DNA from 2 places in the Flavonifractor sp. An4 genome. Region 2 is predicted to be linked to the other one. Evidence: predicted binding sites of a transcription regulator. Region 2 holds the regulator's gene; the other holds the start of a gene.
What was found. Region 2 encodes LexA, which represses DNA repair genes until DNA is damaged. Its sites were predicted from a motif close to CNAACANNTGTTNG; they were not measured.

Region 1: dinB (DNA polymerase IV) is a predicted target of LexA. The motif match lies at 1,457-1,470, and genes of this name have one in related genera.

What each region holds. Positions count from the first base shown of each region.
Region 1 covers NZ_NFIL01000017.1:4,951-8,332, reverse strand. Annotated here, with positions in the region: gene B5F94_RS08815 (hypothetical protein) at 1-173, opposite strand, end outside; gene dinB (DNA polymerase IV) at 179-1,429, opposite strand; gene B5F94_RS08805 (SOS response-associated peptidase) at 1,589-2,170, shown strand; gene B5F94_RS08800 (hypothetical protein) at 2,295-2,795, opposite strand; gene B5F94_RS08795 (hypothetical protein) at 2,837-3,352, opposite strand.
Region 2 covers NZ_NFIL01000023.1:41,489-44,870, reverse strand. Annotated here, with positions in the region: gene B5F94_RS10910 (exodeoxyribonuclease III) at 1-682, opposite strand, end outside; gene B5F94_RS10905 (DUF6440 family protein) at 679-864, opposite strand; gene B5F94_RS10900 (permease of phosphate ABC transporter) at 877-1,107, opposite strand; gene B5F94_RS10895 (methylated-DNA--[protein]-cysteine S-methyltransferase) at 1,104-1,559, opposite strand; gene lexA (transcriptional repressor LexA) at 1,561-2,160, opposite strand; gene B5F94_RS10885 (LytTR family DNA-binding domain-containing protein) at 2,360-2,800, shown strand; gene B5F94_RS10880 (DUF3021 domain-containing protein) at 2,811-3,278, shown strand; gene B5F94_RS10875 (MerR family transcriptional regulator) at 3,263-3,382, opposite strand, start outside.

The DNA of each region.
Region 1 (3,382 bases), on a different contig from region 2:
GTGTAGCGGTCCCCGACGCCGCCCACGCTCTGGCAGGCCGCTCGGCGGACATCCAGAATCTTGTCCACCGGGTATTTGTGGCTCTCGTCAAACTCAATCTCCAATGGCCGCAGTTTCCCTTCTGCGTCAAACCGGACAATAACCGGAACATATCGTTTCTCACGCTGATCCATCAGGCTTATCCTCCAAAGAATCCGACAGGGTGAACGGTATGATCGTCCCGCACGTTGATATGGCCCAGGCGCGGGTCAGTATCCAGCAAGGCTCGGCGGACGCTCATGTAGCCGTACCGCTGGCGCAGGTGGTCCACCGCCCGGTCAATCCGCTCCCACTTGTCCCGCCGCTGATCCTCAGCATAGAGGGACATCTGTACGGTTCCAACGGCCTCCACCAAGCCGGCGCCCCGCAGTCCAATGCTCCGGATCGGGCGCTCCCAGTGATAGTGGCGGCGGAACAATTCCATTCCTACCTCTGCCAGTTCCTGACTGGAGCAGGAGGGGGCAGGCAGTTTTCGCTGCCGACAGATGGAGCGCAGTTCAGTATCCCGGACATAGATCTCCACGACTGTGCAGCGGGATGCCAGATCACGCATGGGGGAACAGATGCTTTCAGCCAGCAGGAGCAGCATCAGCTGCACATCACCTTCGGACACCAAGTCTCTCGGCGTGGTGGCACTATTGCCAACGGATTTGATGTTTGGGATATGATCTGTCTTCTGAACAGGGGAGACATCCTGTCCTTTTGCGAACATGCTGAGGACCAATCCCATTTTCCCGAGGCGCCGTTGCAGCACATCCTCAGAGCACTCTGCCAGACGGCCGATGGTGTTGATCCCAATGGCCCGCAATTTTTTTGAGGTGGCAGGGCCAACATAAAGCAGATCGTCCACCGGAAGGGGATAGACAATCTCCTTGTAGTTGTCTTGGCCAATCCGTGTGATGGCATCCGGCTTTTTGTAGTCGCTGCCAAGTTTCGCGGTGATCTTGTTGTTGGCCACACCGATACTGGCCGTGATTCCTAACTCGTACTTAATACGGTTGCTGATCTCCCTGGCGATGGACATAGATGAACCATATAGACCTACGCTGCCTGTCACATCCAGCCAGCACTCGTCTAAGCCAAAGGGTTCCACCTGATCCGTGTAGTCCTCATAAATCTCTCTGGCATAGCCGCTGATACGGATATATTCGCCCATATCAGGGGGGAGGATAACAAGATGAGGGCACCGTTGTTTCGCCTGCCAGATGGCCATGCCCGTCCGAACACCGTAGGGCTTTGCGATATAATTTGCTGTGAGTACAATGCCATGACGTTCCTCCTGGCTTCCACACACTGCCAAGGGCTTGTTGCGCAGTTCTGGATGGCGCTGCATCTCGACGCTGGCGTAGAAGCAGTTCATGTCACAGTGTAAAATATGGCGTGTGCCCATTGGTGTCACCCCCTTTCTCTTAATAATAGAACATTTGTTTGATTAGCGCAAGAGGAGATTTCTGGGCGATAGCAGGATCCTGTTTTGTTTAGTATCTGTTTGTGATATACTATATTTTGTGTCAGCGCGTACAACTTGTTGCACGGGAGGCCATAGAGAATGTGTGGACGGTATCAGTTTACAGCGGAACAATGCGAAGAAATTCGGCAGATTGCCGATGCCATCCAGCGCAAGTATGGATCCGATGCATGGTCGCCGGGAGAGATCCGACCGTCCAATCGCGCACCAGTTCTTCTGGGCGATGCCGGTAGTCCGGTCCCTAAGTTGATGAAGTGGGGATATCAGCTGCCTGGTACACTGGTCATCAATGCCCGGGCCGAGACGGCGCCCGAGAAGCCCCTGTTTCGGGACAGCGTCCGAAGCCGGCGCTGTCTGATCCCATCCACGGGATTCTACGAGTGGGACAGCCAGAAGCGGAAGTACCTGTTTACCCTTCCCCGGGAGGGCGCCCTCTATATGGCGGGACTGTATGACCGACGGGGAAATGAGGATTGCTACTGCATCCTGACCACATCACCCAACGCATCCATGCGTCCCGTCCATGACCGGATGCCTCTCATCCTGACGGGGGAGCAGCGGCACAGATGGCTCGCTGACGACGACGCTGCAGCAAGGATTCTCACGGTGGTACCCCCGGAACTGATGCGTACGTCTGCAGAGGCGCAGATCAGCTTGTGGTAGAGTCAGTATGTAGAGGCACAGCAGGGAAGGGGCCGTTCTCAGAACAAAAATAAAGAGGCCGTCGATCCAGCGGATCGGCGGCCTCTTGCTGTGTTGATTTATGTTGGTGCGGTGGTGGGATGGGTCATACCAGTTTGCCCATCTCCATCAGAACAGTGGCCAGAGAGGAGGTCTGTTCATTGAACTCCTGGAGGAGCTCCAACAGGCTTTCTTTGGTAAGAAGGCGCTCGTTCTCCGTATTGAACAGTTCGTACTCCTGGCTGTCAACTGCATCGTAGGGAAGGCAGAGTATTCCCTCCTGCACGAGGCAGAGGACGCAACCGCTGAAGTCCAGGCACCCGTATGGAATGCGCCAGATCAAATCCCGATGCAGCGCCATGCTGTATGGCTCATAAAAGCTCTCCAGACTGGCGAAGGTAGCGCCGGACTCCTCAAGAATGTGGCTGACCCACTCCTCCTTGGGGAGCTTGGACAGTGCCAGCGGTTTCTCCATAAACTGGATGGTGTGCGGTGCGTAGGATTGGCACCTCTTTTGGTCTACCAGGACATCGCCGGTCAAATTGCAAGTGCCGTCTGTACCACAGTTGACACAGTCTGGCGTGTGGCAGATGAGCTTTGTCGGCATAAGAATTCCTCCTATTCTTTTCAGAATATCGCTGGTGTCGGTTACGTTGCCGGTTCCAGTTGTGCCTTCCCGGAGGCGAGATCGTCCCAGACCTGCTGTGCCAATGCCTTTTTCGCAAAGGAAAGGACGTGCCCAAGACCACCGTCCTGCGTCAGGGAGGGGAGATGCCGGGCGCAGTACCTTCCAATCTGCTCAGACTGCCAGATGCTTTGGAACAGCAGCTCCGAGCCAAGAGCTTGAGCCATCTCATCAAACCGGCTGTCGTGGCCGATTTCCGTGCCTTCAAAGACACAGTACGGCAGGTCGAGTTTGTTGAGCACAGCCTCCACGCGCTCCTGAAACTGGATCTCGGTGAGGAGATTCGAGGTCAATGCCACCTGCCAGTCAGAAGAAGCGGCGCTGGGGTATTCGATGGTCACGGTGCCCAATAGAAATTTCTCCTCTTGGCGCAGCGACACTTTTCCAGGTAAGGGTGCTTCAAACAGGGTTTTGGCGCAGGTACGGATCGAAGCCAAGTCACTCCCAACCACGATAAAACGAAGTTCAAATTGTTCCATGGTGATGTTCCTCCTCAAAAAATAAATGAT
Region 2 (3,382 bases):
CCCGGGGCAGCAGACGCTCCGACACGATGAAGTAGTCGATGCGCCACCCGGCGTTGTTCTTCCGGGCGTTGAAGCGGTAGCTCCACCAGGTATAGGCCCCGGTCTTGTCCGGATAGAGGGCCCGGAAGCTGTCGGCAAAACCGCTCTGGAGCAGGGTAGTCATCTTGCCCCGCTCCTGGTCGGAGAAGCCTGCGTTGCCCCGGTTGGTCTTGGGGTTCTTCAGGTCGATCTCCTCATGGGCCACGTTGAGGTCGCCGCACAGCACCACTGGCTTTTTCTGGTCCAGAGCTATCAGGTAGGCGCGGAAGTCGTCCTCCCACTGCATCCGGTAGTCGATGCGGGCCAGCCCCTCCTTGGCGTTGGGGGTGTAACAGCACACCAGATAGAAGTCCTCATACTCCGCCGTGATCACCCGGCCCTCGGTGTCGTGCTCCGGGATGCCCAGGCCGTAGGTCACGGCCAGAGGCTCGGTTTTGGTGATGAGGGCGGTGCCGGAGTAGCCTTTCTTCTCGGCGCTGTTCCAGTAGATGTGGTAGCCCGGCAGGTCCAGCTCGATCTGGTGGGGCTGGAGCTTGGTCTCCTGGAGGCAGACGGCGTCAGCGTCCATCTCCTTGAAGAAGTCCAGAAAGCCCTTGCCCAGGCAGGCCCGCAGGCCGTTGACGTTCCAGGTGATCAGCTTCATTCCCAGTCCTCCGCCCTCCATTTCATGGGTTTTCCGTCGCTGTCCAGCAGCGGGGTGATACCGCCGGCATATCCGTCGTGCATCTCCAGGTAGAGCATACCGGTCTTGGTATCCAGCAGAACCCGGGTGGCATCGGCCACACCCTGGGTGTAGATCACCTGAAAGCGCTTATCCTTTCCCATAGACACGCTCCTTTATTCCTTTCGCATCTCACCCTCCAGATGGGGGAGGAATTTCAGCATAATGGGCAGATAGGTGGCCACAAAGACCACCACCGCCCCAAGAGCCGCCCATTTCCGCAGCTTTTTGGGAGCGGCCAGGCCCAGCATGACCCCGGCGGCGCACAGGTACAGCTTCACCAGGGCCAGGTCCTTCCAGTTCATTTTGGCGATATAAGCATCGGCGGCAGAAAACAGTTTTTTCATAAGATTCCCTCCAGCCGCAGCAGCCATTCCTTCAATTCCAGCCCACCCCCGTAGCCGGTAAGGGTCCCGTTGGCCCCCACCACCCGGTGGCAGGGCAAAAGGATGGGCAGGGGATTGCGGTGGTTGGCCTGGCCCACCGCCCGGCTCCCCTTGGGACAGCCCACCCGGCGGGCCAGCTCTCCGTAAGTAATGGTCTGCCCGTAGGGGATCTCCGCCAGAGCGGACCACACCTTGCGCTGAAAGGGAGTACCCCGGAGGGCAAGGGGCAGATCGAAGTCCCGCCGCTCCCCCGCCAGATAGGCCAGCAGCTCCTCCTTACCTCGGGAGAGCAGGGGCGTCTCCTCCCCCACCGGAGACATGGGGGAATTGGGCAAATACAGGGCGGTAAGCCCGCCCCCCTCCTCCTCCAGGGCCATGGGCCCCACGGGGGTATCAAAGACCACCCGGTTCATCTCAGTACCGCCGCACCACGGCGGTGACCTTGCCCAGGATGGCGCATCCTTCGCCGTCGATGGGCTCGTAGTCCGGGTTCTCGGGCATGAGCCACACATGGCCGTCCTTCCGGCGGAGGGTCTTCACCGTAGCCTCGTCCTCAAAGAGGGCCACCACGATCTCCCCGCTGTGGGCATCGGCCTGCTGGTGGACAATCACCAGGTCCCCGGGCAGGATACCGGCATACTTCATGGACTCCCCCCGCACCTTCAGGGCAAAATACTCCCCGGGCCGCCCGCCGGTGTCAAACGTCAGATAGTCCTCGATGCACTCCTGGGCCAGGATGGGCGACCCGGCGGCCACGCTGCCCACTACCGGCACCTTATCCTCCGGGACGGCCGGGGTCTCCGGCTGGGCCACGGTGATGGAGCGGGTCTTACCCTCCGCCTTGGTGATGAGGCCCGCCGACTCCAGCCCCTTCAGGTGGAAGTGGACGGTGGAGGGGGATTTCAGCCCCACATAGGCCCCGATCTCCCGGACGGAGGGGGGATAGCCGTGTTCCGCCGAGAAAGAAATGATATAATCGTAGATCTGCTGCTGTTTGGGTGAAAGCGCCTTCATGGCAGACCCTCCTTTGTCAAGTTCGTCCGGTTTCAGTATACCATACTTCCTCCAGCATTGCAAACATTTGTTCTAAAATCCCCCATTTTTTCCGCGCAGGCAGCCACCTGTGGAGCCACAGCGACCATCTGTAAAAAATACGTTGCGTACTGCCTGTCCGCTCTTTATAATGGCATCACCACAGGAAGAGGTGACCGATATGCAAGTGGAAGTGAACATCGACGAGACCTATACCCGGCCCAAGGCGGTAATCCTCACCGCCGCTCTCACCGACGAGGTTCGGCAGGCGGTGGAGTTCCTCTCCCACGCCGACGCCCCTCCGATCACCGGTTATCAGGGCGGGACCGTCCGGCTCCTGGACCCGGCGGAGCTGATCCGGGTGTACGCCAGCGCCGGGAAGGTGCTGGCCGCCACCGAGCGGGGGGAATACACCCTCCGTCTGCGGCTGTACGAGGCGGAGGCGCGGCTGGACCCCCATCTCTTTGTACGCATTTCCAACTCGGAACTCATCCATCTGAAAAAAGTGCAGAGCTTTGATCTGAGCCTGACCGGCACCATTCGGGTAAAGCTGTCCGACGGCACGGTCACCTATGTCTCCCGGCGATATGTATCAAAGCTGAAAAAACAACTTGGTCTGTGAGGTGAACCGTATGAAAAAAGAGTTGCTTTTGCGGGGGCTGCTGGGCATTCCTCTGGGTATTGCCATCGGGCATCTCATCACCGTTTTTTCCTCCCTGTTTTGGGGAACCGGCGCCTTTTATCCCTGTATGCCCGCCTTCGCGGCCCAGGTGGGGAGTGAGGCCCAGGCGGTCCTGCTCCAGACCGCCCTGTGCGGTCTGGTGGGCTTCGGTTTTGCCGCCGGCTCCGTGCTGTGGGAGCTGGAGCGGTGGAGTCTGGCCCGGCAGACTGCCGTCTATTTCCTGCTGGGGGCCGCCCTGCTGATCCCCACCGCTTACGTCTGTCACTGGATAGAGCGCAGTGCGGCGGGCATACTGGCCTATCTGGTCATTTTTACGGTGATTTTTTTCCTGATCTGGATCATTCGGTACCTTCTGGCCCTGCGCAGCGTCAAAAAGCTGAACGCCGCCCTGGGGCACGGAGATCAGAGCGGTTCCTGAGCCCTTCCTCCCCCGGTCTGCTCAACAAACACCGACAGCCGCAGCAGGTACTGGTCGTACCCCTTGCCTGCCAGCTCGTCCAGCAGCACATCCTCCCAGAACAG